One region of the Marinobacter sp. GH_1 genome, then DNA from elsewhere that is predicted to be linked to it. Evidence: predicted binding sites of a transcription regulator. Region 1 holds the regulator's gene; each other region holds the start of a gene.
What was found. Region 1 encodes FliA, which starts transcription of late flagellar genes. Its sites were predicted from a motif close to CTAAAGTTTNNNNNNNNNNNGCCGNTAA; they were not measured.

Region 1 (7,802 bases):
TCCGGCTTGGCAAGTTCATCCAGCGCAGCGATCAATTCGTCCGGAGCCGGAGTCGGCTCTTCACGGTTACGAACCTGATCAAACATGGCGTTGACGTGGTCCAGAGCTTCCAGCACCACGTCCATCAATTCGGAGGTGACCTTGCGCTTGTGGTTGCGGAGGATATCGAACACATTTTCCGCAGAGTGACAGCAGTTGACCAGCGCTTCGAGCTGCAGGAACCCGGCACCGCCCTTGACCGTGTGGAAACCACGGAAGATGGCGTTGAGCAGGTTGCTGTCATCCGGATGCTGCTCAAGATCTACCAGCTGCTCGGACAGCTTTTCGAGAATCTCGCCGGCTTCAACCAGGAAGTCCTGCAGGATCTCTTCGTCGGCATCAAACGCCATGCGTCACCCTCTATAATCGTTCAGAAACCGAGACTGGATAACAGGTCATCAACGTCGTCCTGCCCCGAAACTACATCATCACGCTCCTCAGCCTTGATCTGAGGCCCTACCCCTTTTTCGGCCGATTCTTCTTTTTCTTCAATCTGGTGCACGGTGCCGGTGAGCTGGTCCACGTGGCTGGCCATCACCACCAGGCCAAGCAGGTTCTCTTCGACTTCTTTCACAAGAGCCGTTACTTTCTGGATAACCTGCCCGGTAAGATCCTGGAAGTCCTGGGCCAGAAGGATTTCTGACAGGTTGCTGTACAGGGTATCGGAATCTGTGGCCAGGCCCGCAAAGAAGCGATCAATGCGGCCGTACAGCTCCCGGAATTCTGCCGGCTCCATTTCCCGACGACGCAACCGCTGCCATTCGTCTCGCAGGGCGGTCGCTTCGTCGCGCATGGTATGCGCCACCGGCATGCTTTCTTCGACCAGGTCCATGGTGCGATTAGCCGCCTGGCTGGTCATCTGGACAACGTAGGCCAGCCGATCCGAGGCATCGGACATCTTGGACAAGGCTTCTTTCTGCTCGGCACTGCGGGCGTCTATCTGAAAATTCCGGATAGCCTCGTGCAGGCTCCGGGTCAACCGCCCCACTTCCCGATAGAGGCTCTGGTCGCGAACTTCACTAAGCTCGTTGATCACCGACATCGCACGGGCGTAATCGCCGGAACTGATGCATTCGGCCAGTTCGGAGCTTTGCTGCTGGAGCTTTTCGGTTACCTCCGGGTCGAGGCCCTGATGGTTCTCGTTCTTGTCAGTCATGACAGCCATCCGACCTCTGGTTACTGGATTCGCTCGAAGATCTTCTCAATCTTTTCCTTGAGAACGGCAGCGGTAAACGGTTTGACGACGTACCCGTTAACGCCGGCCTGCGCCGCCGCCACAATCTGGTCACGCTTGGCCTCCGCGGTTACCATCAGCACCGGCAGGTTCTTCAGGTTCTCGTCTGCCCGCACCGCCTTGAGCAGATCAAAACCCGACATGCCAGGCATGTTCCAGTCGGTCACCAGGAAGTCGTACTTGCCGCTCCTGAGCATGGGCAATGCAGTGTTGCCATCGTCCGCTTCATCCGTATTGGTGAAGCCAAGATCGCGCAGCAGATTCTTGATGATTCGCCGCATTGTGGAAAAGTCATCCACAATGAGAATTTTCATGTTTTTGTCCAATGGGACCTCCAGTCAGTAACACCCGGATTTCATTAAGCCTTTTGAAAGTCTAGCAGGCCGCTGCTTTAACCGCTTATTGTGTGGTGTTTGGCCGCGTTGTAAAGCGCCGGTTACCAAAATCTACACAGTTACGCGCCGCGCGGTCAGCGCCGGCCCGGTTTATTCTGGCTCGTCTTCCCGCCAATCGGACAACCGCCCCCTGAGACGAAAGGCCGCCTGGCTATGAATCTGGCTGACCCGGCTCTCGCTGACGCCCAGCACCGCGCCGATTTCCTTCAGGTTGAGCTCTTCCTGGTAGTAGAGGCTCAACACCAGCTTTTCTCGCTCAGGAAGCTCTTCGATTGCCTCTGCCAGGCTTTTCTGGAATGCATTTGATGAAATGCCATCCAGGGGATTATCGCTGGCCTCTGTTTCTTCTATCGGCAGCTCCCCGGATTCATTGAGCTCATCAAGGCTAAAAAGTCGGCCACTGTTGGCGTCTGCCAGGGAAGCATGATATTCCGACAGGTCAATGCCCAGCTCTTCGGCAACATCGACATCCTGGGCCTCGCGCCCGGTGCGGTCTTCCACGGTTTTGATGGCTGCCGCGATACGGCGGGCATTGCGATGAACAGAGCGCGGCACCCAGTCGCCCTTGCGGATTTCATCCACCATAGCGCCTCTGATTCGAATACCCGCGTATGTCTCGAAGGTGGCACCCTTGCCGGTTGAGTATCGTTGCGCAGCCTCCAGCAGGCCAATCATGCCGGCCTGCATGAGATCTTCAAGCTGAACCGAGGCCGGCAAACGGGCCATCAGATGAAGGGCGATTTTCTTGACCAGCGGCGCATGCTCCTCAATCAGCTGAGAGGGGCCTTTTGCGCCAGCCTGATGGTAGATTCCCAGGTTTTTCGCCAATGTCATGTATCCGGTTTTCTTATAGGACTGGATTCAGATCAGACTTCGACGAGCCGCTCCACGAAAAACTCCAGATGCCCTCTTGGCGATGATGGCAGCGGCCAGCTGTCCACTTTCTCTGCCAGGGCACGGATCGCCAGCGACGCCTTAGCCCGTGGATAGGCATCCAGAACGGCCCGCTGCCGCTGAACGGCTTTTTTGACGGCTTCGTCGTAAGGCACGATACCTACATATTGTAGTGCTACATCAAGGAAACGCTCGGTGACACGGGTCAGTTTTTCATACAGATGCCGGCCTTCCTGCTCATTTCGCACCTGATTCGCCAGAATACGGAAACGGTTGGTGCCGTAGTCGCGATTCATCAGTTTGATCAGGGCATAGGCATCGGTAATGGAGGTAGGCTCATCGCACACCACCAGCAGCAATTCCTGGGAGGCCCGCAGGAAACTGACGACCGACTCGGAAATACCGGCTGCTGTGTCAACAATCAGCACATCAATCTGGTCACCCAGCTCGCTGAAGGCGTTGATCAGCCCTGCATGTTCCATCGGGCTCAACTGGGTCATACGCTGGGTGCCGGACGATGCGGGGACAATCTTGATACCACCCGGGCCGTTGACCAGAACGTCCTTGAGGTCGCACTCGCCACTGAGCACATCCTGCAGATTGCGATTGGCGGTAATGCCCAACAGCACGTCGATATTGGCAAGGCCAAGGTCTGCATCCAGCAACACCACCCGCCGGCCTTTCTGGGCCAGCGCGATACCGAGGTTGACGGACACATTACTCTTGCCGACACCGCCCTTGCCGCCGGTAACCGCAATCACCTGAACCGGATGTGGTCTGCTCATACTGTTATCAGTCTCTTACTGCGTTCTTGTGTGGGCACAAACGGCAGCGCACCGGCTGTACCACCGGGCCTCAGGCCCCTTCTGCAGCGGCCTGGCCGTGCTGCATTGTTTTCAGGCGTTCTACGCCCAACCGCACCAGAGGAATGGCCTCTGCCCGGTGCAGGTCTTCGGGAATCTTCTGGCCATCGGTATACCATGCCACTTGCAGGCCGGTTTCCATGACAAAGCCCAAAGACTCACCCAGTGTCAGCGCTTCGTCAATCTTGGTCATGACGCAGCCTGCAAGGTTAGCCATCTTATAGCAATGCCACACGGATTTCATGATGCGCGGCTGGCTGGTGGCAGACACGACCAGATGGGTACGGATATTGTGATCGCTCCGGGCCAACTCCGCCAGCTGTTCCTGATAACCGCGATCCGAGCTGGTCAGCCCGGCAGTATCAATCAGAACCAGGTGCCGGTCTGACAATTCGTCCAGAATGTCATCCAGGGAATGACTCTCGTCCACAACCCGGACCGGAACATTGAGGATACGGCCAAACACAAACAGCTGTTCATGGGCTGCCACCCGGTAGCGATCGGTGGTGACCAACGCCAGGGAATCCGGCCCGTGCTCCAGTACATATTGGGCTGCCAGCTTGCCAATGGTGGTGGTCTTCCCAGACCCGGTTGGCCCCACCAGCGCATAGACGCCGCCGGCCTCAAGCCAGTGTTCCCGAGCGGTACGTACGCCGGTGGCCAGCATCTTCAGGGATTGCTTCCAACCATCTTCCAACCTGCCGGCGCGATGCTGACGGGACAGAGAGGTTGCCAGTTCCGCGCCCAGGCCAAATTCCTGCAGCCGCTCTGCAAGCCTCTGCTGAACCGCATTGGATGCCGCGACTGCAGGCTTCTCGGGTACCGAGGTACGGCCGCTGACCATCTCTCTCAGGGAGTTGATTTCCGCTCTCATGCTCGCCAACTCATCCGAGTAGCCCGCCTCTGGTCGGCCACCCGCATTGCCCACCGAGGTCGATCCACCAGCCAACTCACCTGACCAGTCGGCAGCCGGCCGGTCATCAGCCAGTGCACGATCATATTCCGCGCCGACACCCGCCCGCTTCTCCCGCACTTCGCGAATGCGACTGCGCGATCGGTTCAACTCTTCTTCCAACCGACGATGCTGGTCTGCCTGCAGCTCCGCCAGGCGCGAGCCGTTGGTGGCCTGTGCCGCTTTCTCGCCAAGGCGCTGGCGTGCCATATTTTCGTCATAGTCCAGGGCCGTCACAATTTCGACGCCTCCGTCCACCCGGCGATTGGACAAAATAACGGCATCCGGCCCCATCTCATGACTGACCTGTTTCAGGGCTTCGGCCATGGTCTTTGCAAAAAACCGTTGTACTTTCATAACGCTTCATCCTCCACCGGCGTGCCCGAATCGGGTGTTCGCCTTGCCCTGCCGGCCTTACTGGCCAACAGAGGCGACTATCGTGATCTGTTTGTTATCCGGAATTTCCTGGTACGAGAGCACATGCAAACGCTCTACCCCATAACTGGCAAACTTTGCCAGCACTGGCCGCAAGGGCCCGGAAACCAGAAGAATCGCCGGCTTGCCCAGCATTTCCTGGCGCTGAACACTGTCCTGAAGAGACCGCTGCAGCTTTTCCACCATGTTGGGCTCAAGCACCAGGCCAATATCTTCCTGTCCGCCGGATTGTTGACTCTGCTGAACAGACTTAAGCAATAACTGTTCCAGATCGGGATCCAGAGTGATCACCGGAATCTCGGCATCGTTGCCACAGATGCTCTGAACGATCATTCGGCGAAGCGCCTGGCGAGCCAGGGTGGTCAACAGTTTCGGGTCCTGGCTTCTGGGGTGCACGTTAACAATGGCCTCGGCAATGGAGCGCATATCCCTGACCGGCACTTCTTCCCGGAGCAGGTTCTGCAGTACCCGCAGCAGGACGCTCACGGAAATCGTCGTAGGCACCAGCTCCTCCGCCAGTTTCGGAGCCATTTTCTCCAACTGGTCCAGCCACTTCTGGGCCTCTTCATGGCCGATAAGTTCATGGGCGTGCTTTTGCAGAATCTGGTTAAGGTGGGTAGCCACCACCGTGCTGGCATCCACCACGGTATAGCCCAGGGTCTGGGCCTGGTCTTTCTTGTCTGGCTCAATCCAGATGGCATCCAGGCCAAAGGCCGGATCTTTGCCTGCAATGCCTTCCACCTTGCCAAACACCTGGCCCGGATCAATGGCCAGCTCACGTTCCGGGTGAATCTCCGCCTCGGCAATGGTCACACCCATCAGGGTGATGCGGTAGACGTTTGGCATCAGGTCCAGATTGTCCCGAATGTGCACTGACGGCATCAGGAAACCCAGATCCTGAGACAGTTTTTTCCGAACCCCCTTGATGCGACTGAGCAGCTGCCCGCCCTGGGATTTATCGACCAGAGGAATCAGCCGGTAGCCCACTTCCAGACCAACGATGTCAACGGTCGCCACATCATCCCAGCCCAGCTCCCGGGTTTCACCGGGCGCCGGCAGCGCCTGTCCTTCTGCGCCGGACCGATCCTGAACCACCTCGCCACCGGCACGGGGCGCTCCACCAGCCATGCCGCCACGACCGGCGTAAACGCCCTCTTCTTCCACAGTCTGGCTTTGCTTTTTCCAGATCAGCCAGGCCGCACCGGCGGCAAGGCTGCCCAATCCCAGGAAGGCAACATGGGGCATGCCCGGAATCAGACCCAGGATAATCAGGATGACTGCGGCAATACCGATGGCCTTGGGCGCGTTGAACATCTGATGAATGATCTGCCCGCCCATGTCCTGGCTGGCCGTTACCCGCGTTACCATGATGGCAGCGGAAGTAGACAGCAACAGTGATGGAATCTGGGCAACCAGGCCGTCACCAATGGTCAGCAGCGCGTACCGCTGCATCGCCAGGCCAAAGTCCAGGCCATGCTGGAGCATGCCGATCGAGATACCACCAATGATATTGATCGCAAGAATCAGCAACCCCGCAATGGCATCGCCCTTTACAAACTTGGACGCACCATCCATGGATCCATAGAAATCCGCTTCCTGGGCAATCTCCGAACGGCGGCTTTTGGCCTCGTCCTGGTTGATCAGGCCCGCGTTCAAATCCGCATCAATGGCCATCTGTTTGCCGGGCATGGCGTCCAGGGTAAAACGGGCACTGACTTCCGACACCCGGCCGGCACCCTTGGTGACTACCAGGAAGTTGATGATCATCAGGATGGCAAACACCACCAGACCAACCGCATAGTTCCCGCCAATCAGAACCTCACCGAACGATTCGATCACCTTACCGGCAGCATCACCACCTTCGTGACCGTTGAGCAGGACAATCCGGGTAGAGGCAACGTTCAACCCCAGGCGCAGGAGCGTGGCAACCAGCAGTACCGTCGGGAACGACGCGAACTCCATCGGCCGAAGCGCGTACACACACACCAGCAGAATGACGATGGACAAGGTGATGTTGAAGGTAAAGAACACGTCCAGCAGGAAGGCCGGCATGGGCAGGATCATCATGCCCAACAAGCCCATAAGCATCAGTGGAATACCGATACTGCCCCGCGTCAGGGTTTTGACGTTACTCAGAACTAACGCTCTGTCCATGCTGGATACTTCTCCGCTCTGCCGTGCTTTTCAGAACTGTCAGGGTCGAAAATCTGACGCGGCGCGCCAATCTGGGAGAGTTGTCGCAAGAACCGTACCAGGCCTTACAGTTTTTGATATTTACCGCACGACCAGCGCCTGACGCGGGCGCCCAGATACGGTATCCTTGCGCCATTTATTGCATCCGAAATCAAGCCCGAACATTCGAACACACAGGTGACCCCAATGCCGATCCACGAAGTGAAGCACCCCCTGATCCGCCATAAACTCGGCCTGATGCGCCGCGCCGACATCAGCACCAAGAATTTTCGTGAACTGGCACAGGAAGTTGGCGCACTTCTGACCTACGAGGCGACCAAAGACTTCAACCTGCAGGAAAAAACCATTGATGGCTGGGCCGGGCCGGTGACCGTGGAACAGATTCACGGCAAGAAAGTCACCATCGTGCCGATTCTGCGCGCTGGCCTGGGCATGCTCGACGGCGTGCTGAGCCTGATCCCGGTGGCACGAGTGAGCGTAGTGGGCCAGATCCGCAACGAAGACACCCTGGAAGCTGAAACCTACCTGGAAAAATTGGTGGGCGAGCTGGACCAGCGCATGGCTCTGATTATCGACCCGATGCTGGCCACCGGTGGCTCCATGATCTCAACCATCGACCTGCTCAAGAAAGCCGGCAGCACCGAAATTCGGGCCCTGGTGCTGGTGGCCGCGCCGGAAGGCGTCGAGAAAGTGCTGGAAAAACACCCAGACGTTTCCATCTACACCGCCTCGGTTGATGAGCGCCTGAACGAGAAAGGCTACATCCTGCCTGGCCTGGGTGATGCCGGTGACAAAAT
Region 2 (7,802 bases), 1.4 Mb from region 1:
CCTGCCAACACCTCCAGCATCGGGCGCCAGTCCGTTGACGCCAGCCTCTGGCGCATGGCCCACAATCGCTGGATACCGCTGTCGGCCTCCGCCGTTTTCCTGGCCCGGTCGCTGGCCAGATCGTATATGGCACTGCCGGCGTGGGTATCAAAACAGGCAATCGGGGTCTTTTTCGCCTGCATCATGGCCAGCGCAAGCGTGAGGGCAGCGTGTTTTTGCACATCGGCGAAGTTGCCAGCGTGAAAGGCGTGAAGGTAACTCAGCATATCGGGCTCCTGATCTCAGGCGCCCATTAAGCATCACCTGCCGGGCCCAGGCAACCCTGCTGGAAGCCCGCAGCGTGGCACTTGCACCCTCCAAGCCGGTGATCAGGCACCCGGCAACCTGCTATGCTTGCGCTCTTGTGAAATAAGGAGAACAACCTTGCCTGGCCAGAGTAACGCCCCCGTTGACCAGCTGTATGCCCTCATCGCTAACGAAGAAGACGCCAGGGTCTGCAAAGACATTCCCGAAGAAGCTTGCCGGGAGGTGCCCAGGAATTTCTTTCTGATTCTTGCGGCCAATGTTTTGACCAAGCTCGGCGACCTTTTGATCAGCCCGAAAACCGTTCTGGCGTGGATGATGAGCGCCGTCGGCGCCCCTGCCCTGGTGGCCTGGCTGGTGCCGATACGGGAATCCGGTTCCATGGTGCCTCAAATGGTGATTGCCGCCTGGGTTCGGCGCAAGGCGGTGCGCAAGTGGTTCTGGACACTGGGTAGCTTCGGGCAGTCAGTCAGCGTGGTTGGTATGGCCGCCAGCGTCTGGTTTCTGGAAGGTTATGCTGCCGGCCTGGGCATCATTGCAGGGTTAGTGGTGTTTTCCCTGGCCCGGGGCTTTTGCTCGGTGGCCATGAAAGACGTTCAGGGCAAGTGCATCCCGAAAACCCGTCGGGGCCGGTTGTCTGGCCTTGCCACCACCATTGGCGGCTCCCTGACGGTCGCCATGACCGCTCTGCTGTTCTGGGATCGTGGCGATCCAACCCTCGGGTTCTACAGCCTGCTTCTGCTGCTCGCAGCCGCGCTGTGGATCATCGCCGGTGTTCTGTTCGCCAGTGTGGAAGAATTCCCCGGTGAAACCGGCGGCGGCAACAATGCCATGACCGAAGCCATTCAGAGTTTGTCGCTGCTGAGAGACGATGCGCCCTTTCGCCACTTCGTGGTAACCCGTGCCCTGCTGCTATGCTCGGCCTTGGCGTCGCCCTATTTCGTAGTGCTGGCGCAGAAGCAATCGGATGTCGGCTGGATGCTTGGGGTGTTTCTGTTGGCCAGTAGCTTGGCCAGCTCGGTCAGTGCCAGTTTCTGGGGCTGGGCGGCAGATACCTCAAGCCGGCGGGTCATCATACGGGGCGCAGCCATGGCCAGCGCCGTCTGCCTGTTGGTGGGCTTCAGTGCCTTGATCTTCGGACCGGGTGTAGGTGGTGCCTGGTTCTACCCCGCCGCATTCTTTGTTCTGAGCATCGCCCATGCCGGTGTGCGCCTGGGGCGTAAAACCTACCTGGTGGATATGGCCGGAGGCAACAAACGCACAGATTATACCGCCGTCAGCAATACGGTGATCGGGGTTCTGCTGCTGGTAACCGGGGGGCTTACCGCCGCGCTGTCGCTGATTTCAGACATCGCGGTGATTATCGTGCTGGGGCTGATGGGCTTTACCGGAATGGTCAGCGCCCTGCGCCTGAAAGAGGTCACCGAAGACTGAGCGTCCCGTTACTGGGGTGCCTTGCCGTCGTTCAGCGCCAGGGCGCCTTTAACGATGCGATAAATCACCCAGATGGCCATCCCCAGAAGGATAAACCAGCCAATAATAACCATCAGGGTAAGGGTGCCGATGACCAGCCACAGCAGGCCAATCCAGAAGGTGCGGATCTGCCAGCGGAAATGGGGCTCAATCCAGGTGCCACGCACCTCATCCATCTTGACGTAGTTGATGATCACCCCGACCAGCGCAGTGATCCCGCCAAGAAAGAATGCCAGTCCCTGCAGAATATAGACAATAATCGCCAGGTTGCGGGCCGCATCCGTACCCTGCGGTTTGTTCTGATCCGATTCAGCGGGAATAAACTCAGGCTCAGCCACGGGCAACTCCTTTCAACCAAACCCGCAGCATAGCAGCGAACCTCAGTGCCCGGAAGGCCGGTAACCTATCCGGAAACCACCCCAGTGCTTGCCGTTGACATAGATGGGCACCGACAGGTCATGCATGATCTCACCGGTATCGCGCCGGTAGGTTTGCAACAGCATGTCCTGAGTGTGACTGCCGCAACGAATACCGGTGCGATCATTGAACAGTCGCTTGCTCCGGCTTTTCACCAGATCCACTTCGGGGTTACCGGTGGGCGGGTGGGCAAAATCCCGATTGTGGGTTGGCACGTAGCCATCCGGGGCGCAGGCAATGGAGAAGACGATGGCATCGTGGGAATTCTTGATGCTCTCCTGCACCGCTGGCAGCACCTGGTCAGTGAAACGGTCGAAGGCGCTGCTGTATTGCTGGGGGTTGGTGTTCGGGATCGGCTCTCGCTTCTTCTCGAATAGGGCCGATTCGCTCAGTTTGCCCTGCTGAATGGCCTGCTCAAAAAGCTCACCGATCTGGGCGGCTCCCGCACGCGCCTGATCAAAGAACGATCGGTGGTAACTTTGACTACTGTTCAACGCGAACGCGGCATTGGCGTTTTCCGCCAGTTCCATCAGGGTGGCCGCCTGGCCCGCCAGAGAAGCCACACTACTGTCACTTTCAGCAATATGATCTCGCACCGATTCAATGACAGAGAACACCTGTTCCAGACTCTGCTCATTGGCCTGGTCAATCTCTGCAATACGGGCAACCTGCTGCTGCACCCGGTCGGATTGGTCGCGAATCAGATCCAGCTGCGCGCCAACGCTTTCAACGGATGTCAGCCCCTGCTCCACGGAGCGGGCCAGGTCCTCAATTCGGGCAACGATCAGGGAAGTATCGCCCTGGATTTCTTCCAGGGTTTCCGCCACTTCGCTGGTCGCTTGTGCAGTGCGCCCCGCCAGCTGTCGAACCTCATCCGCCACCACCGCAAAGCCCCGGCCCTGATCACCGGCCCGCGCTGCTTCGATAGCGGCGTTCAGGGCCAGCAGGTTGGTCTGCTCAGCAATGCCCTGGATGGTAGAGGTAACGCCCTGGATCTTGGTGGACTTTTCGTTCAGAGCCTGAATCAGGCTGAGATTCTCGCCCGACTGCTGATGCACAATCCGGACACTTTCAATAGCGGAAACCAGCGCCTGGCGCCCCTCAACGCTGACTTCCCGGTTCTGCAACGCCATGGTGGCGGCGTTGGTGGCCTGCTCGGACGACTCACGAACAGACTCGGTTATCTTGCCGGCGTAATCGGCCATCTGGGCGGTTTCTTCCACCTGCCGGTCGAGGCGTTTTTTCACCTGATCCGCCGCGTAGGACACTTCGGCGGCGGAAATGGCGTTCTTGTCGGCACTGTCAGACAGGGTTTCCACCAGCGCCTTGCCGGCACGGGCGTCCTCCAGCAACTGCTGGCATTGGGCTCTCAGGGGGTGGCCTTCCGCAAGCGAGCCATCGTTCAGGCCGGCAATGCCTTTCTCGATCGGCTCCAGTACCCGCACAATCAGATAACCGGCGGCCACCACCAGACCAAGCACCAGGCCAATCAACATCGAGGCCGCATCCAGCCCTAACAACGGTGCCACCCACAGACAGGCAATGCCGAGCGCAACAGCAATGCCCACCCCCCAAATAATTGCAGCGCGATCGAGTAAGCCCATGGTGCCCTCTTCTTTATCATTGCGTACGCAAACATTTTGTTATTTAAGGCCAGCGTTGAGAGTAAAGAAATGATTCAGGTTAATAACTGCTACTTTAGTGGATTCTGGATGCCACTATCTAACCATTGTACCGTTTATCGGCGGTTCCAAGGATCTCTGAAGGTTGCAACAAAAAATGCATCATTCGGTCACGTAACAGACACCACCCTGTCACTCAACAACTTTTAAATAACTCCCACAACACTAACCAATGTGATGGGAGACCTCCATGTTCAGGAAAAAGCAAACACTCGTAGTTGATAACAGCGGTATCGATCCAGTAACCAACTTCAGTAACAATGAAAGCTTCCAATCCGTGCTTTCATCTCGCATGGAGCGCCGCACGGTTCTGAAAGGTGCAATGGGCGCATCACTGGTAGGTTTCTTCGGATTATCAGTGGCCGGATGTAACAGCAGCTCCTCCGACAATAGCGACACGACGACTCCCGACGGCGTGGGAACCCCTCAGGTCAGCTTTAAGGCTATTCCCATCTCAAGAGAAGACTCCATAGTTGTTCCAGAGGGCTACAACGCCCAGGCACTGGCCCCCTGGGGGACACCGCTGACCGGCAGCTATCCAGACTATCGCGCTGACGGAACCAACTCGGGGTCGGATCAAGAGCAGCAGGTTGGCTCGCACCACGATGGCATGCACTTCTACCCGATCGACGTCAAAGAAGGCGGCAGCAGCTCCGAGGAAGGACTGCTGGTGATGAACCATGAGTACGTGGATGTTCCCGTCCTCCATGCGAACGGCCCCAGTCTGAACGACGGCCAACGTCCAGCCGATGAAGTTCGGAAGGAAATTGCTGCCCACGGCATTTCAGTCGCCCATATTCGAAAAGACGAAAATGGCGTTTGGGACATCGTCCACGGCAGCCCATACAACCGCAGAGTAACAGCCGGCACGCCAATGGATATCGCAGGGCCCGTTCGCGGTACCGACCTGGTTGTATCCCGCTACAGCACCGATGGGACGCGTACTCGCGGCACGATCAATAACTGTGCTCACGGCGTAACACCCTGGAATACCTATCTGACCTGCGAAGAGAACTGGGCGGGTTATTTCGTCAATAAAGGCGAACGCAACAAAGAACAGCTTCGGTACGGAGTTAGTACCAATAATGGACGGTATTCGTGGGAACTGGCAGACGATGGCGCTGACGAGTACATTCGCTTTGATGTCACAGCCAGTGATGGATCTGCAAAAGACGACTATCGCAACGAAGCCAACACGTTTGGCTGGATTGTAGAAATTGATCCGTTCAATCCCGAAAGTGTTCCCCAGAAGCGCACTGCGCTGGGCCGATTTGCCCACGAAGGCATCGTTTTCCAAGAGCCGATTGAAGGCGAACCACTGGTTGCCTATTCCGGCGATGACGCCCGCTTTGAATATATCTATAAGTTTGTATCCAAGCAGCCGTACTACGCTTCCTCCGCAGGTGGTTACCTGCTGAACGAAGGCACGCTCTATGCGGCCAAGTTCAATGATGATGGATCGGGTGAATGGCTGCCACTGTCAATAGACGACGATGCTTTTTTCGCCAGAATGACAGCGGCCGTAGGGACCACGGTTGGCAACATCACCTTTGAAGAAGCCTTTGCTACCCAAGCCGAGCTGTTGATGAACTCACGCTTGGCAGCCGATATCGCCGGCGCAACAAAAATGGACCGTCCGGAGTGGGGAGCAGTTCATCCGAAAAATCGCGACGTCTACTTTGCGTTGACCAACAACACCAGTAGAGCCGAAGAAGACACCAACAACTCGAATCCGCGCGCAAACAGCATTTCCGGCCACATTATTCGGTGGACTGAAGCAAACGGAAATCCTGTCTCTGAGACGTTCAGCTGGGATATCTTTGTTATGGCCGGCAACGCCGAGGGAATGACCAGCGACGGCTTTGAAAAAGAAGTTGGTCAGAACCTGATTACTGGCGAAGCACTGACTGAGGATTCTACCTTCGCGGCACCTGACGGCCTCTGGTTTGACCCCAACGGTACCCTGTGGATCCAGACTGATATGAGTGGTTCCCTTCTGCGAGGGGAAGGCAATGCTGGCGACTTTGGCAACAACATGATGCTGGCGGCAAACCCGGAAACCGGCGAAATCAAACGATTCCTCGTTGGCCCCACTCAGTGCGAAGTCACTGGCGTTGTGACCACTCCGGATGGCAAAACCATGTTTGTGAACATTCAGCACCCAGGTGACACATCGACGCCAGGTAACTTCACTAGTAACTGGCCAGATGGTGGTACTAACCGCCCACGCTCAGCAACTGTTGTAATTACAAAAGAAGACGGCGGCCTTATCGGCAGCTGATTGATCTGAAATATACAAAAGGCGCTCCCCGGAGCGCCTTTTGTCGTTTCATTCAGAGCACAATAAACATTCGGGCAATTGCCGTCATCCCTGGGCTTTTACTGCACCATCTCGTCATAACCCTCTTCCATGGCATCACCGGCTTCATCGGCTGCTTCGCCCATTTCTTCACCGGCTTCTTCGGCGCCTTCCTTCATCTCGCCCCAGGCACTTTCATCCTGACCCGTGGCGTTTTCCCAGGATTCCTCGGCAGCGTCGGTGGCATCATCCATCATCTCGCCGGCGTTCTCGCCCGCTCGCTCAAAATCCGCACCTTCGTCGCTTTCAGAACTGCAGGCTGCCAGACCAAAAGTTGCAACCAAAGCCAGTGCGCTCAGTGTGAGCTTGTTCATAACATATCCCTCTGTTGATACATGTTTACGACACCAACAGAGTAGGGCCGATGCCCTTTAGATAGCAATTACCTGCCGATTACTCTTTGGTTAACCGCTGGCCGTCCACCATGATGACATGCTCCACGCCGACCACTTTACCTTTCCCCAATACCAGAAAGTCATGACCGGCGCGGCTCAGGAGGTCGCGGATAACTTCATGCACCACGCATATCTGCCCTGCCGGGTCCCGATACACGATCTCGGCCAGTTGCCGTGACCGCACGTACTCGCGAAGCCTTTCCTGAACGCTCCAGGAGATGATCGCAGGAGAAGGATTTGAGGCACTCATAGTTTCTTCCCTGTTGTTCTTGTTTTGAGAAAGTCTGGACCAGAAGCGCAAGTCTTGCCACTTCCAATGAAAGACCGCCTGAGCCATCCGAGGCTCCGCCCGGTGTTGACCCCTCAAGCATTGTCATTCGGGGCCAAGGTCTCCATCGACCACAAACGACTGTTGAATTGCAAGATTGTCCGACATAAATTGATAAAACAATAACCCAAGAACACCCACGGAGAGTCAGACATGAACGCCAAAGTGAAAGGTGCCCCGGATTCCCAATCAGTCGAAACTACCTGGAAGGACCCGAAACGATACATGTGGCTGCTCGGGCCCGCGCTTCCCGGCATCGGCCTGGCGGCGTTAACTGGCTATGCCCTGGCCCCGAAAAAACTCAAGGCCCTGGCCTGGACTGGTCCGGCCCTGGTGCATGGCATCATTCCCGCACTGGATCGCGCCATTGGTGAGGACAAGAGCAACCCGCCCGAATCAGCAGTGAAGTCTCTGGAGCAGGACAAGTACTACGACCGCATTGTGAAGGCGTTTATACCCACCCAGTACGCCATGACCTTCATGGGCGCCTGGCTTGCCAGCCGCAAGAAAACGCCCCTTGAAGACAAGATCGGCCTGACCCTGACCGTGGGTGCCATTAACGGTGTAGGCATCAATACCGCCCACGAACTGGGCCACAAGTCCAACAAGCTGAATAAACTGATGGCCATGGCGGCACTGGCGCCCACCGGCTACACCCATTTCGTGGTTGAGCACAATTTCGGGCACCACAAGCGAGTAGCCACCCCGGAAGACCCGGCCAGCAGCCGGATGGGCGAGAGTTTCTGGAAATTCCTGCCGCGCACGGTGTTTGGCGGCATGAAGTCAGCCGTCAAGATCGAGAAGGCGCGGCTTGAGCGGAAGGGCAAAAGCTTCTGGAGCCTGGA
Region 3 (7,802 bases), 2.0 Mb from region 1:
GTTCTTCACCACCCTGATTTTCGGCTTGCTGTTGGGCTGGGCTGACTGGCGTCCCAACAAGGGGCGCACGATGGACTCCCTGACCTGGAAAGACGCCGTTCTGGTCGGCTGTGCCCAGGCGCTGGCCCTGATTCCCGGCACTTCCCGTTCCGGGGCCACTATCACTGCCGGCCTGTTCCTGGGCCTGTCCCGGGAGACGGCGTCCCGGTTCTCGTTTTTGCTCGCGATTCCAATTATCACGCTGGCGTCTGCGGTTAAATTGCTGGATGTGGCTTCATCGGATGTGATTGTCGACTGGAGCGGTTTTCTGGTCGGTGGTGTTACGTCGTTCATCACCGCCATCACCGCCATCCATTTCTTCCTGAAGTGGCTGAACAAGGTAGGCATGTGGCCCTACGTTCTCTACCGCATCGCGTTGGCGGGTGTGATTTACGCGGTTCTGATGTAACGGCGGCCAACACATTGCTTGGGGCGCAGGGTTGGGTAGGCCTTTCCAAAACTGTGCGGAGCCATGGATGGCGGAGCCCAAGCGTCACATGGATGTGCCGAAGGAGCGTGTTTTGGAAAGGCCTACCCAACCCTGTGCGACACTCCTGAACTAGCAGGCTTCCAACGGAGCATAAGCCAACACCAGCCACTTGGCCCCTTCATCAAAGTTCACCTGCACGCGGGTGTGGTGCCCCGTCCCCTCGGAGTTCATCACGATGCCCTCACCAAACTTCGGATGACGAACGCGCTGGCCGAGGCTGAAACCGGACTGCTGGGCCGAATCCTGGCTGAACATGCTTTCATTGGGACGCCCCACCATCGCCGGGCGCGTCACCGTATTGCGCAACCGCACTTCCTGCAGGCAATCCGCCGGAATCTCCCGCACAAACCGCGACAACGCATGGAACTTCTCCTGCCCGTACAAACGGCGGGATTCCGCGTAAGTAAGCACCAGCTTTTTCATCGCCCGGGTAATGCCCACATAGGCCAGCCGACGCTCCTCTTCCATGCGCCCCGGCTCTTCCAGCGACATGCTGTGAGGGAACAAACCTTCCTCCACACCCGCCAGGAACACCAGCGGGAATTCCAGGCCCTTGGCCGAGTGCAGAGTCATCAACTGCACGCTGTCTTCATGGGCATCGGCCTGGGCCTCGCCCGCATCCAGTGCTGCCTGGGCGATGAACTCCGCCAGCGGATCGACACCGTCTTCCACTTCAAAATCCGACAGCGCGTTCACCAGTTCTTCCAGGTTCTCTACCCTCGCCTGGCCCTTCTCACCTTTCTCGCTGGCGTGGTAGTCCTTCAGGCCACTGGCTTCGATGGCCTGTTTCATCAGGCCCTGCAATGACGCCTCACCGACCATTTCAGACAAGCCGTTGATGATGTCCATAAACGACTGCAACCCGGTTTTCGCCCGGCCTTTGACCTGGCCCGCCGCCAACAGTCGCTCGGCGGATTCCCACAGGGAAATGCCTTGCTCGGTGGCGTATTCCCGCAATTCCGCCAGGCTCTTGGCACCGATGCCCCGAGTGGGAATGTTTACTACCCGTTCAAAGGCGGCGTCGTCCCGGTGGTACTGCACCAGGCGCAGGTATGCCAGGGCGTTGCGGATTTCCTGGCGATCATAGAAGCGCAGGCCGCCGTATACCCGGTAAGGAATGCCCTGGCGCATCAACGCCTCTTCCAACACACGGGATTGCGCATTGGAGCGATACAGGATGGCGGATTCGCTGCGCAGATTGCCGTCGTTAACCCAGGCATTGATGGAATCGGCGATGTAGTTGGCTTCATCCTGCTCGTTGAACGCGGCGTACAGGCTGATGGGCTCGCCATCCGGGCCGTCGGTCCACAATTCCTTGCCCAAACGGCCCTGGTTGTTGGCGATCACCGAGTTGGCGGCCTTCAGGATCATCTGGGTGGAGCGGTAGTTCTGCTCCAGTCTGACCAGCCGGGCATTGGGAAAGTCCCGCTGGTACTGCTGTATGTTCTCGATCTTGGCGCCACGCCAGCCGTAGATGGACTGGTCGTCATCACCCACCACGGTCAGCGGAACGCGGTTACTGGCCAGCACCTGCAACCAGGCGTATTGAATGGTGTTGGTGTCCTGGAACTCGTCCACCAGAATGTGCTGGAAACGCTGCTGGTAATGCTTCAGCAATTCCGGCCGATGCAACCAGAGTTCGTGGGAGCGCAGCAGCAGCTCGCCAAAATCCACCAGGCCGCCCTGCTGGCAGAGCTTTTCATACTGGCGGTAGATCTTCAGCATGATGCTGGTGAAGTGGTCGCCCGGGTTTTCCTGGATGTGATCCGCGCGCAGGCCTTCGTCTTTCTGGCTGTTGATGAACCACTGGGCCTGCTTGGGCGGCCACTGGCTTTCATCAATCTGGAACTCCCGCATCACTCGCTTGATCATGCGCAGCTGGTCGTCGCTGTCCAGCACCTGAAAATTCTCCGGCAGGCCGGCGTCTTTCCAGTGGGAACGCAACAGGCGGTGGGCAATGCCGTGAAAGGTGCCGAACCACAATCCCCGAGACGGAATATTCATCATCTCTTCGATGCGGTAGCGCATCTCCTTGGCGGCCTTGTTGGTAAAGGTCACCGCCAGGATACCGGTGGGCGGTACCCGGTCTACCGTCATCAGCCAGGCAATCCGGTGCACCAGTACACGGGTTTTACCACTGCCCGCGCCGGCCAGCACCAGCAGGTGATCGTTCTGGGCGGTAACGGCCTCGCGCTGGGCGTCGTTCAGGGGGTCGATAATGTGGGAGACATCCATGGAGATAGACTTCATCACTGTTTAAATTTACAGGGCATTGTATCAGGCCTGATCAACTACGTCCTTTGTCCTGAGATCCTACCTAAAAACGGGTATACCACCTGAAATTTCAATGAGTAACCTTCAAGAGAGTGGCGTTTCAGCCGATACACCCTTTAACACACTGACACATTAATTCTGTGTCAGGCGTTCAAAAAACAACCTAGAATGCCGGCCGACTAAAGTCTTAGGACTGACCGACAGGGACTGACAACATGCTCTCATCACTCAAAATTTCTCACAAACTGGCCCTGCTGGTTGTGGTTGCCGTTACCGCCTTTGTGGTCAGCCAGACGTTTTCCATTATCACCGAACGCAACAACTCCGAGCGCTTGACCGAGGTGCGCGACCAGCTCTATCCATCTCTTGAGTTATCCACCATTAATCAGGGGCGGTTACAGCTGATCGAAAATCAGGTCAATAGCGCGGTCACCACCGGCGACGACCAACAACTGGCCGCCACCCGTAATCTGAAAGATGAGATTGCAGCCAATCTCCGCAAGATCGCTGCGCTCAACCCAGGCTTAAGCCAACAGGCAAGCAGCCTGAGCAGAGACCTCGAGACCTATTACGGTAACGCAACGCGCATCGCCACGGCCATTATTGAGGGCACCGCCGATTTCAACCGGATCGGCCAGGAGGCATCCGCCAACGCCAATCGTCTGGAAAAGCTGCGGAATGACCTGAACGCCATGCGCAGCACCATGGAAGCACGCCTGATCCAGGCCATTGACAACACCACGGCCGCCTCCAGTGAGGCTGGCACCGTGTCACTGGTCATTCTGGTGGTGGCATTGATTGCCCTGGTCACCCTGAGCCTGATTATTGGCCGCTCGATCTCAAGCAGCCTGAACCAGATCATCAGCTCTCTGCGCAACATGGCCTCAGGCGAAGGAGACCTTACCTCCCGTATTCATTACGAGGGCAAGGACGAACTCCGGGCACTGGTGAACCAATTCAACAAGTTCGTTGAGAAACTTCACGGGTCTTTCGCAACGATCCAGCAGGATATTGGTGAACTTAACAGTGTTGCCTCGCACCTGGCCGGCACCAGCCGGACCAACCTGGGGCGCATCAGCCAGCAGGCCCAAGCCATCTCCTCAACCCGAAACTCCGTTGAAGAACTGGTCAAGAGCGTTGAAGAAGTGGCGGGCTTTGCCTCGTCCGCGTCTGACCAGACTCAAGACGCTGCAAAATTTGCCACTGCCGGTCAGCAAAAGGTCAACAGCAATATCAGCACCATCCGGGAATTGATGGCAGAAATCGAAAAGACTGCAGGCCTGGTAAACCAGTTTGACGAATTCTCCGTGAAGGTAGGCGGGCTGCTGGAAACGATTCAAACCGTCGCTGAACAAACCAACCTGCTGGCACTGAATGCTGCCATCGAAGCTGCCCGCGCCGGCGAACACGGCCGAGGTTTTGCCGTGGTGGCAGACGAAGTACGGGGACTGGCCGTGCGCACCCACAAAGCAACCGAAGAAATCCAGCAGGTGATTTCCGAGTTGTCGAAGTTGTCAGGTAACGCCGTTACCTCCATGAAGGGCAGCGTGGAAATGGCCCGTGAGGGCGTTGATGCCACCACTGAGTCCGGCGAGGTCCTGAGCAAGATCCTTGAAAACGTTCAGCAGATCAGCGAGCTGAACGAACAAATCGCTGCTGCCACCTATGAGCAGAGCACCACCTTCAGCGAAGTCACCGGCCACATGGGCGATATGCATCGCAACGCCGAGGCGGTGATGGAAAGCACCGATGAGCTGGACAACGTCAGCCGCAAGATCCAGGACGTCAGTAATGGATTGCAGAGCGTTGCCGGCCAGTTCCGCGTTTAATACCTAACCAAAGACTAGGATGTACCTGATGAAGAGACTGTTCTCCGTCGCGCCCTTGGCGTTGGCGATCACCGCCGCACCCGCCATGGCACAAGACACCGAGCAAACCCTGGAGCGCATGCAGCAACAGCTGAACGCCATGCAGCAGCAGTTGAACTCGGCCCGCAACACCGGCGTCCGGTTTAACGGCTTTTTCAGCACCGGCTACGCACGTGCGAGTAACGACGCGGGCTACGCTGGTATCACCGAAGAATCCGAAGTCAAAGACCTGAGCCTGTTCGCGCTTCAGGGTACTTTTGACGTTACCCAGAAAAGCCAGATTGTGATGCAGCTGGTTGGCCGTGGCGCCGATGATTGGGAGCCAGAAGTCGAATGGGCCTACCTGAGCCACCGCCCCACCAACAACCTGCAGCTGCGTGCCGGCAAAATGCGTATTCCGTTCTTCATGTACTCGGATTCTCTGGAAGTTGGCTACGCCCAGCCCTGGGCCCGTCCGCCCCAGAGCGTGTACGGCCCGATTGCTGTCACCAGCTATGTGGGGGCCGATGCCAGCTACAACTGGAACTTCGATAACTCCTCACTGAATGCCAACTTCTTCACAGGCTTTACCGACGAAGACGGTAACTCGGGGGATGTGCAACTGCGCAACATAGCCGGCCTGAACCTGAGCTGGACCGACTATGTGTGGACCATCCGGGGCGTTGCTGCAACGGCTGAAGCCGATATTGATGCGACACGACTGGGCGCGCTGGCGGCACAGAGCGGCATTACATTACCGGCTGGGATCACCCAACTCGCCGACGGCGATCGAGGGAACTTCTATGGTCTGGGCGCGAGCTATGACAACGGCAGCTGGCAGATCATCGGTGAAGTCACGCGGGTAGAAGTCGATGGCAAGTTCGCCGATACCGACTCCGCTTACTTGTCTGTTGGTCACCGTTTCGGCAGCTGGACGCCGTATGTTGCAACAGGCTGGACAGAGAGCAAGGACGATAACGAGCGCACGGGTGCCTTTATTCCTGGCGTGGTGCCGGAGTCGATCCTCAACTACCAGCGCAATGAATACAGCGTTGGTACTCGCTGGGACATCACCCCGGGCGTAGCCATCAAAGCAGACATCACCCACGTTCGTGGGCTCGATAAGGGCTTTGGCAATCTGAACACCGCCTACATGCTGGAAAGCAACGCCAGCAGCACCAACGTCTACACCCTGAAAATCGACTCAGCGTTTTAAGGAGGCCCCATGAAGAAGCTTAGCCTGTTGTTAGCGGCCTGCTTGATGGCCAGCCCCCTCGCCTTGGCAGATGTGGTGATTATTGGTCACCCGAGTGGCCCGGACAGCATCAGTTCCAATCAAGTTCGTGATCTGTACCTGAACCGCAGTCAGGCGCTACCGGATGGCCAAAGTGCCAACCCCTTCGAGCTGCCGGAAGGCGACGCGACCCGCGCCGAGTTCCACAGCAAGGTCACCGGCCGTAACGATGCCCAGCTGAAAGCCTTCTGGTCTCAGCAGGTGTTCACCGGCCGTGGCCAACCGCCGGAAGAAGCGGGCAATGCCTCCGCCATGAAAGCCCAGGTCGCTTCCACGCCCGGTGCCATTGGTTACATCGACTCCGCCGATGTGGATGACAGCGTCAAGGTGATCCTGACGCCCTGAGCTCCGGCTCTGAAATGCAAAAAGGCGAGCCGAGGCTCGCCTTTTTGCCGTTTTGAGGTTGATGATCAGAAACCTCTGGGCACCGTCTGCGCTTCCACAAACTCAAACAGGCCTTCCAGACCACCTTCACGGCCAATACCGGAGGCTTTCATACCACCAAAAGGCGCTTCCGGCGTGGGGCCGGTTCCAGTGTTCCAGCCAACGTGGCCAAAGCGCAGGCCAGCGGCGACCCGCTGGGCACGCTCGGCATCGGCGGTGAACACGTAGGACGCCAGGCCGAACTCGGTGTCATTACCGGCATCGATGACTTCTTCCTCAGTACGGAACAGCGCCATGGGCACCAATGGGCCGAAGGTTTCTTCCTGATAACAACACATGTCCCGATTGACGCCCATGACCACGGTGGGCGGGAAAAACAGACCCTTGCCCAACTCCGCCGGCTGCTTGCCGGCCACCAGCTTGCCGCCTTTCTCTAGGGCATCTTCAAGGTGGCGTTTGACCTTGTCGAAACCGGCTTGGTTAACCAGCGGGCCAATGTCGACCCCGTCTTTCATGCCATCGCCAACGGTCATCTTGTTAACCCGCTCAGCCAGCTTCTGGCCAAAAGCTTCCGCGACCTTTTCATGCACGAAAATCCGGTTGGCGCACACGCAGGTCTGGCCGCCACCACGGAATTTGTTGGCGATCAGGTTGTCAGCAGCGGCGTCCAGGTCGGCATCGTCAAAGACGATAAACGGCGCATTACCGCCCAGCTCCAGCGCCAGTTTTTTCACCTGCTCCGCCGTATCGAGAATCAACCGGCGCCCCACTTCGGTGGAACCGGTAAAGCTGAGCATCGGCACATCTTTGTGCTCGCACAACACCTTGCCGATCATGCTGGCCTTGCCCATGACCAGATTGACCATGCCATCCGGCAACCCGAGCTTGTCCATCACGCTGAAGAAGGCCACCATCGTCAGCGGTGTTTCACTGGCCGGCTTGATCACAGACGGGCAGCCAGCCGCCAGGGCAGCCGAGAGCTTTTTGGCAATCATGCCAATGGGAAAATTCCAGGGTACGATCAGGCCGGTCACGCCAACGGGCCGGTAATGCACGGTCCAGGTGCAATCCTTGGGCTTCTCCGGGATGGTATGGGCATCCAGGGCATTGACGTGTTTGGCACAGTAATCGAAGAAACCCGCAGCGTAGTCCACCTCGCCCTGGGCTTCCTTCAACGGCTTACCGTGCTCCATGCACAGGATTCGGCCAATTTCCTCGCGATGTTCTTTCAAACCATCGCGAATGTCTTCCAGCCACTTGCGCCGGGTCTCGATGGGCCAGGGGTTGGTGAGCCGGAGCGCAGACTTGCCTGCCTCGACGGCATCCAGCACATCCTGCTCTGACATGGACGGCACTTTGGCAACCACTTCACCGGTGGCTGGATTGAACACATCAAAGGTGTTGCCGCCGGCACTGTCGGTCCAGCGCCCACCGATGTAGCCTGTCAGGTTTTTCAGCAGTGGTGACTCGATCA
Region 4 (7,802 bases), 1.2 Mb from region 1:
GGCTTCGCCTCCGACGTCAACGGCATCGCCCAGCTTGCCAACAACCCCGGCAGCGCCGAAGACGAAGCCAGGCTGTACCCGTTCACCTCCGTGGATGGCCGCGTCATCTTCCACAAACAGAAAACCGGCGACCGGGAATTCGGCCTCTACGACGGCCGCGGCGTGGCCCACTACGGCCTCTACCCGGACCAGATCGCCGACATGATGCTCCACTCCGACCGCCCGCAAGAGCTGATCGACGACGCCGTCAACCAACTCTTCACCTCGGCCGAAGCCTACCTGCGCATGTGGGAACGCATCGAAAACGCCCCGCTATGAAATTGGGGTCAGACCCCCGGACATTTCGCATCATCAAATGTCTTGGGGTCTGACCCCAAAAATATAAGAAGAAGGATAATTGCCATGATACAGAGACTGATAACGTCAGGTTTTGCGGTGCTGGGGATTAGTGCAGTGCTGCTGTTGTCCGGTTGTTTTGGCGGTTCATCGGGTAATGACCGGGCCGATGCCAACCGGCCGGGCCAGGAAACGGAGCAACCGCCCAGATTCAGTGAAGGCCGGGTATTCAAAGTGACGCCCGGTGAGCAGGCCACGGAAGACATGGTGGCGGCGATGATTCAGCTGCGCCCTGGCGATAGCCTGGAATTCGGTTGTGGCTATTTCGAGCTTTACCATGGCCTGCTGATCCAGGCCACGGAAGACGTGGAGATTCGCGGTTGCGGCAAGGATGAGACCGTGCTGAATTTCCGCAACAGCGACAACGTGACCGGTCTGGAAGCGTTGAATGTAATGGGCATTACCGTGAAGGACCTCACCATCCTGGATTCCCCGGGCGATGCCTTCAAGCTGAAGGGCGTCAAATGGGGCACCCTGTTGAACGTCCGCGCTATCTGGTCCGGTGGCGGTGAACCCATCACCAGGGAAAACGTCGCCAGCCGGCTGCACGTGGAGTGCACCAACCCGCCATTCAACGAGGGCGACCCGACGCCGGATTACGTACCCAGCGCCTCCAGCGGCCGTTACGGTATCTACCCCGTGGAGTCGGAAAACATTCTGGTGGATAACTCAGAATCCATCGGCGCCTCGGATGCCGGTATCTACGTTGGTCAGACCAATAACGCCATCATCCGCAACAGCCGCGCCGCCTATAACGTCATGGGTTTCGAGATCGAAAACGTGCAGGGCGGGGAATACGACAGCAACCTGGCGGAATGTAACACCGGCGGTTTCCTGATCTACGACCTGGAAAACATCACCCAGTACGGCGACACCTCGGTGATGCTGAATAACATTTCCCGTAACAACAACACCTACAACGTTGCCCCCAGTGGCATCGTCTCTGCTGTGCCCCGGGGCACCGGGTTCATTACCCTGGGTTACGACAACATCGAGATATACAACAACCTCTTCGAAGACAACAGCACCGCAGCGATCATCTACACCAGCTATGAGTTGATTGATGGCAAGGGTAAAACGTCCGACAAAAAGCTGGACCCGTACACCGAAGGCCTGCACATCCACAACAACGTGATGAAGAACTCCGGCTACGATCTGCCGCCGCCCAATCTGGAAAAAGTGCTGGTGGAGGGCGAGGTGGAAACCGTGCTGCCGACACTGATTGGCATCAAGAACCTCAATCGGCCGGGAAAAGGTGCCCATATTGTCTGGGACGGACTGTTGGATGAGCTGGATGCCGATTGCCCCTACCCGGTGGATGCCAACGGCCAGCCAGTGCCGAAAAAAGCCAATGGCAAGCCGATTCATACCAACGAGCACCCCAATCCTGAGTGCCTGTACAACGCCTACAAATTTGACAACCAGGGCGACCGTAAACTGCCGGAATGGGGCGCCTGTATTCACAGCAACGAGTTTTCCAGCGACAGCCTTGCCTACATGAACTTCCACGGCACCCGCGGCCTGGAGCTGTTATTTGCGGCAATGGACCCAGACCCATCCCTGCTGTCCTGGCAGAGCCTGAGCGACATCCTCACCGGCCCGACTGAATTCTTTGCCGATTCGGATATGAGCGTACACGAATGCCAGGCCCGCTTCGGCCGCACCCTGGCCAGCCTGCCCCGGGTGACTATTCCTCCGTTTGAGCGCAGTGGAGGCATAGATCCGGCACCCTCCGAAGAATTCATCAACCAGCTGTGTGAAGCGCCGGTTGCCGACGGCCAGATCAACCGCGACGCCCTGGCCGTGGATTGCCCCACACTGGACCAGTACAATCTGTTTGCAGACGCACAGGATCCCCGGAGCATGCCCCACGAGGGCGGTGTACCCTTTGTACTGAACTCCAAGCTGTTCTCAGACTATGCCACCAAGTACCGGGTCGCATTCATCCCACCCGGCACCAAAGCGTTGTATGTGGATGGCCAGAACGGCGGAAACCTTAATGGCACCATTCACTTCCCGAATGGCACCGTGATCGCCAAAACCTTCGCCTTCACCGACGAAAGCAAGGGTACAGAGGAACTGGTAGAAACCCGCCTGTTAATCAAGCGCACCTCCCAGAGTGGTAAGGCGGTCTGGAGTGGACCCACCTACAGCTGGACAACGGATGCCAATGGCCAGAAATTAGCGAAGCTGGTCCCCGGTGGCGAAACCCGCAGCGTGAGCTGGCACTATCAAGACCAGCACACTGGTAAACTGCTGGCTGGCTCCACAGACAACTACGCCATTCCCAACCAGAACCAGTGCATCACCTGCCACTCCAACGACGATTTGGAAGCGGGAGCGGCGCCCATCGGCCCCAAACCCCGTAACCTGAACCGTGCTTATCGACCGGAATCGGAATTCATGGGCACCGCAGGGCAGGGCGGCTTCCCCCGGGTGAACCAATTGCAGCACTGGAAGGACCAGGGCTTGCTGGCCAACGCACCGGCGCTGCAGATTGATGGCCGTGGCGTGGCGACCAACATCGAACGCCTGCCCCATTGGAACGTACCCGGCGACAGCGGCGCCGCCAGTGGTTCAGATGAAGACGTGGAAGCCCGCCTGCGGGCCTACCTGGAAGTGAACTGCCAGTACTGCCACAACGACAAAGGCGCCGCCTCCAACACCGGCTACTACCTGGACCACTACCGCAAGATCGACGCCGGCTACGGCATCTGCAAGAAACCCACCGCCACCGGCGGCGGCTCCTGCGGCCGGCAACATGTCGTCGTACCAGGTGATCCAGGGCGCTCCATCGTCTCCTGCCGAGTGGAAGACGCCAGCGACCCCCAGCGCAAAATGCCGCCCATCGCCAAGAGCGTCAGCCACACCGAGGCCGTCGAACTGCTGAATTACTGGATCGGCCAGGTCGTCGATTCCGGTTACGACAACGCCGAAGCCTGCGGCGGCTCCGGCATCTTCCAGACCATCACCCCCTGAAATTGGGGTCAGACCCCCGGACATTTCGCTCCATCAAATGTCCTGGGGTCTGACCCCAACTTTTATTTGAAGCGGACGACCAGCTCGTGCAGGTCTTTGGCGATGTCGCCCATCTCGCGCACGCTTTGGGTGGATTCCTCGCCCTTGACCAGGTTCTGTTCCGCCATGTTGGAAATGCGCTCGACCTGTTCGTTGATCTGATCAGAAACCTGAGCCTGCTCTTCAACGGCGGTGGCCATCAGCAGGGCCATTTCAGCGATAGTGACCACATACTCGGCTATGTCTGACAGGCTCGCCTGGGCTTCGAGCATCTTTTCCAGGCCATTATCAGCGGCGGTTACGCCGGTTTCGGCGACCTGCACCGATTGCTCGGATTTGCCAATGAGTTCGGACACCACACCATGAATCTCCTTGGTCGACTCCCGGGTTCGGCGGGCCAGGTTTCTTACTTCATCGGCCACCACTGCAAAGCCCCGGCCGTGTTCACCGGCCCGTGCTGCCTCTATGGCGGCGTTCAGGGCAAGCAGGTTGGTTTGCTCGGCAATGTCTTCAATAATTTTCGCGGCAGAGGCAATCCGGTGCGTTTGTTGGGCCAGATCGTTAACCGATTGGCCGATGTTGTGCACGGTCTGCTTCAAATCCTCGATGGCGGCCCGGGTAGAGTTGATGGTGGCAACACCCTGATCCGACGCCTGGCGGGCGCTGTCCGCCTTGTCGGCAGTCAACTGCACATTCTGTGAAACCTCACCGATGGTCACCGACATTTCATGGATGGCAGCCGCCACCTGTTCGGTTTCCTGCTGCTGCTTCTGCATGGTTTGCTGGGTGTCGTAGGCAATTTCAAGGTCCCGCGTGGTGTGCGACCTCATCGCCGCAGATGAATCCTCCAGCCGGGTTAGCACCGCGTCCAGGTGCGCCCTCTGGGCCATAACCGCCACTTTCAGCCGGCCCAGACTTAGCCCGTCATCGGTATAACTCCGGGCAGCGAGATCACTGGTAAAAGTGCGACCCATCTGATCCATCACAGAGTGAATAAGCTTCGAGCGCGCCCCGGACGCTGATATGTGCCGGCCCAAAAATGCCAACGCCAGCAGTCCCGCTGCACCGTCAACCTGCCCTGCGCCATACAACAACGCGGCGGCCACCAGGCCTAAACCGGCAAGCATATGGGGCACGGAGGGCAAGAGGGATTGCAACCGGCTTCGATGCATACCCTTCCGAATGCCGGCATACAGCTTCTCGGCGCGGGCCACATCCTCCCGGGCAGGGCAGGAGCGAACCGATTCAAAGCCGATGATCTCGCCGTTCTCCGTCACCGGTGTCACGTAGGCACTCACCCAGTAAAAATCACCGTTTTTGCACCGATTCTTGACCAGCCCCATCCAGGGTTTGCCGGCTTTCAGACACCCCCACATTTCTGCATAGGCCTCGGGCGGCATATCCGGGTGGCGAACGATATTGTGGGGCTGGCCAATCAGCTCCTCGCGGTTGAAACCACTGACATCGACAAAGGCCTTGTTGCAATGCTGAATCTTGCCTTTCAGATCGGTGGAAGAAATCAACTTCTGGCTGGGCAAGAAGGTGCGCTCGGTATTGGTAACAGGAAGGTTCTTTCGCATACGAACTCCGTAAAGCGCAAATTGTTATATAGTAATTCCTGTGAAGTATATCGGCTCGGCTCCCAATTTCTGTAGGTGCAAGTTGTAAGGAAGTGTTCAAGTACAGTTATAGAAAGAAATCGGAGGGTTTGCTTGAAAAATAAACAATGGGGTCAGACCCCAAGACATTTGATGGTGCCAAATGTCCGGGGGTCTGACCCCAAAGGTGGGATTAGAAGTTGAAGAGGTTGCCGAACAGGCCTGCGAAGGTTTCCGGCAGTTCGGTCAGGTTGCTTGGGTCGAACAGGTCGCCCAGAGCCATCAGTTCCTCGATCAGGTCGCCAATCACCGGCAAGTCACTTTCGCCGAAGTTTGCCGGGTCCAGCAGGGTGAGGAGGTCACCCAGCAGGGGCAGGTCTTCCGGCTCAAAGGGTGTGTCCATCTCGAACAGGTTTTGCAGTCTTTCGATGAACTCATCCGCCAGTCCGAATTCTCCGCCGTCTGGGAAGCCGCCGGCATCCAGCAGGCTAATCAGTTCGCCAATCAGGGGAAGATCCTCAGGGTTGGGCATGCCGCCGCTTCCGCCGTCTTCCGGTGCCAGTGCCAGCAGGGTGTCAAACAGGGCTCCGCCCAGGTTCAGAACGCCGTTGGGGCCAACGAAGGTTTCAAAACCGTCGAAAACAGTGATGGAAGCCAGGCCGCCAAGATCAACCCGCACCAGGGAGCCTTGCAGCAGGCCAATGTCTGCCAAGGCTTTGGCGTCTTGCTGATTGGTCAGCTCGCCCAGCACCGGAATCATTGCCACGGCATCCAGCACCGTCATCAGGCCGTCTTCCAGCGGAGCGGGCAGTGGCAGGCCGTTATCGTCTACAAGGCGAAGTTGCAGCAGGCCACGGTCGTTTTCCTCGAACAGGTCGGCCAGCTCGGGCGGAACGGTGCTCATGTCGCCAGAGGCCAAGCCCTCAAACAGCCCCAGCAGAAGGTCCGGAACCTGTTCCGGGTTACCGCCAGTGAAGGCGTCCGCCAGAGCGGTGATCTGGCTTTGGCCCAGGCCCAGATCCAGTGCCAGGGTGCAGTTAACGCCGGGCTCTCCGTTGTTTACGGATTTCGGATCACAAACCGCGACCACCCCCGTCAGGAAGTTCAGAAAATCAACGCCATCCACGTTCGTGGTCGACATGCCACCAATCTGAGTGCCGTCGTTCAGAATTTCAGACAGGCCCTCAATCAGCGGCAGCTTCAGAATGAGCGCGTTGTCCAGGCTGTTAAGGCCGTCCTCCGAATCGCCGAACGCCAGCGGGTCCAGCAGGGTTCCGCCCAGTTCATTCAGGGCCGCGCCCAGCAGCGGGATCTGGTTGATCACGCCTTCATTCAGGGCCAGCACGAGCCCACCGGTTCGGAACACAACCGAATCCGTCGATTCCGCACCATTGCCGGCAAGATCGGTAATGCCGTTGGTGGTGATGACGCGATAGTAGGTTTGTCCAGACAGGTTCTGATCAGGCGTAAACTCAATGGAGTTGCCAACCACACCGATGGCGCCGGAGACCACGCCTACAACATTGCCATTATCGTCCAGTTCCTGAACAACAAAGGTCTCCTCATTAACGGTAGTAGGGTCAACCGGCTCACTGAACTCCATGAAAATGCGAGTATCAGGCGACGCCATGGTTTCGCCATTCTGTGGGCTGGAAGCCGCCACGGTCGGGCTGGTGGTGTCTTCTTGAGTAACGTCGCCGGTGGTAAAGCTGGCGGCATTTTTGGTGCCCAGGGTTTTGGCGGTGTCGTTATCCGGGCAATCGGCTTGCAGGCCAGACAAAGCTTCAATGGTGTGCTCGGTATTGGCGCTCAGATTGCCCTGTGGGTTCAACACCACAGACTTGCCCATTACTCGAGGGCTGCCCTCTTCAAGCGCCACCTGATTGACGCCGTTCAGCAAGCGAACGTGGGCCGCCACGCTGGCTGGGTCAACATTGGCGTTAAAGGTGATTCGCACGTTGCTGTTCAGCGCCACATCGCTTGCGCCATCTGCCGGTACGAATTCCGTCACCGCAAAAGTGCTGCTTGAGGATGCGCAGAACTGCGCCTGCTCAGTCTGGTCCCGCGTCGGGTCCTGAGGTACGGAGACTCTCGGGTCACCCGGGCCTTCACCACTGCCGCCGCAGCCTGCCAAGGCCAGTGAAGAGGCAATACCCAATGCTGTCAAAGTGCGTTTTGTAATCGTCATGATCGCGTCCTCTGCTTATTTCTTCATGATTTCGGTGTGCTCGCCGGAGACAACGGCCTCCACTCGGCGGTTCTGTGCACGACCTTCCGGTGTGTCGTTCGAAGCAACGGGTTGGGATTCGCCCATACCCGATGTGGTAATCCGGTTGCGCATAATGCCGAATTCGTTGATCAGCACCTTCATCACCGCATCGGCTCGGCTCTTGGACAGCCGCTGGTTGTAGCTGGCGGAACCGGTGCTGTCGGTGTGGCCTTCCAACAAGATCGTGGAGGTGGGGTATTCCTTCATCACCTTGGCCAGCTTTTCGATGTCCGGGTAGAAGGCTTCGCGTACTTCGGTTTTGTCCAGCTCAAACTCAACGTAAAGGGTTTCGCGAATTTCCCGGGTAAGCTCTTTCGGGCAGCCGTCGGCATCCACCAGGGCGCCTTGCGGGGTGTTCGGGCACTTGTCCAGTTCGTCAATCACGCCGTCGCCGTCGGAGTCTTTGGGCGGTGCAATCACCGGCTCGCGCCGGGGCGCAATCTCAGCACTGGGTGCCGCGGGGAACTTGCGGTTAAACAGGTAGTGAATGCCGGCAAAGTACTGGCCGTCCACATAGCCGT

Region 2: the regulator FliA is predicted to act here: its motif matches at 3,932-3,959, upstream of ACNSOI_RS13920 (methyl-accepting chemotaxis protein).
Region 3: the regulator FliA is predicted to act here: its motif matches at 2,887-2,914, upstream of ACNSOI_RS18195 (methyl-accepting chemotaxis protein).
Region 4: the regulator FliA is predicted to act here: its motif matches at 5,042-5,069, upstream of ACNSOI_RS13020 (methyl-accepting chemotaxis protein).

The regions. Positions count from the first base shown of each region.
Region 1 covers NZ_CP184460.1:1,624,411-1,632,212, reverse strand. The annotation lists gene ACNSOI_RS07485 (chemotaxis protein CheA) at 1-389, opposite strand, end outside; gene ACNSOI_RS07480 (protein phosphatase CheZ) at 410-1,195, opposite strand; gene cheY (chemotaxis response regulator CheY) at 1,216-1,599, opposite strand; gene ACNSOI_RS07470 (RNA polymerase sigma factor FliA) at 1,759-2,502, opposite strand; gene ACNSOI_RS07465 (MinD/ParA family protein) at 2,535-3,347, opposite strand; gene flhF (flagellar biosynthesis protein FlhF) at 3,418-4,734, opposite strand; gene flhA (flagellar biosynthesis protein FlhA) at 4,792-6,966, opposite strand; gene upp (uracil phosphoribosyltransferase) at 7,192-7,802, shown strand, end outside.
Region 2 covers NZ_CP184460.1:3,066,076-3,073,877, forward strand. The annotation lists gene ACNSOI_RS13905 (23S rRNA (adenine(2030)-N(6))-methyltransferase RlmJ) at 1-266, opposite strand, end outside; gene ACNSOI_RS13910 (MFS transporter) at 424-1,737, shown strand; gene ACNSOI_RS13915 (DUF4870 family protein) at 1,746-2,114, opposite strand; gene ACNSOI_RS13920 (methyl-accepting chemotaxis protein) at 2,157-3,797, opposite strand; gene ACNSOI_RS13925 (PhoX family protein) at 4,066-6,156, shown strand; gene ACNSOI_RS13930 (hypothetical protein) at 6,255-6,548, opposite strand; gene ACNSOI_RS13935 (hypothetical protein) at 6,628-6,879, opposite strand; gene ACNSOI_RS13940 (alkane 1-monooxygenase) at 7,111-7,802, shown strand, end outside.
Region 3 covers NZ_CP184460.1:3,978,678-3,986,479, forward strand. The annotation lists gene ACNSOI_RS18185 (undecaprenyl-diphosphate phosphatase) at 1-448, shown strand, start outside; gene uvrD (DNA helicase II) at 599-2,764, opposite strand; gene ACNSOI_RS18195 (methyl-accepting chemotaxis protein) at 3,019-4,632, shown strand; gene ACNSOI_RS18200 (hypothetical protein) at 4,661-5,866, shown strand; gene ACNSOI_RS18205 (substrate-binding domain-containing protein) at 5,876-6,289, shown strand; gene ACNSOI_RS18210 (NAD-dependent succinate-semialdehyde dehydrogenase) at 6,355-7,802, opposite strand, start outside.
Region 4 covers NZ_CP184460.1:2,857,206-2,865,007, reverse strand. The annotation lists gene ACNSOI_RS13030 (hypothetical protein) at 1-318, shown strand, start outside; gene ACNSOI_RS13025 (parallel beta-helix domain-containing protein) at 403-3,375, shown strand; gene ACNSOI_RS13020 (methyl-accepting chemotaxis protein) at 3,438-4,994, opposite strand; gene ACNSOI_RS13015 (Ig-like domain-containing protein) at 5,206-7,200, opposite strand; gene ACNSOI_RS13010 (OmpA family protein) at 7,216-7,802, opposite strand, start outside.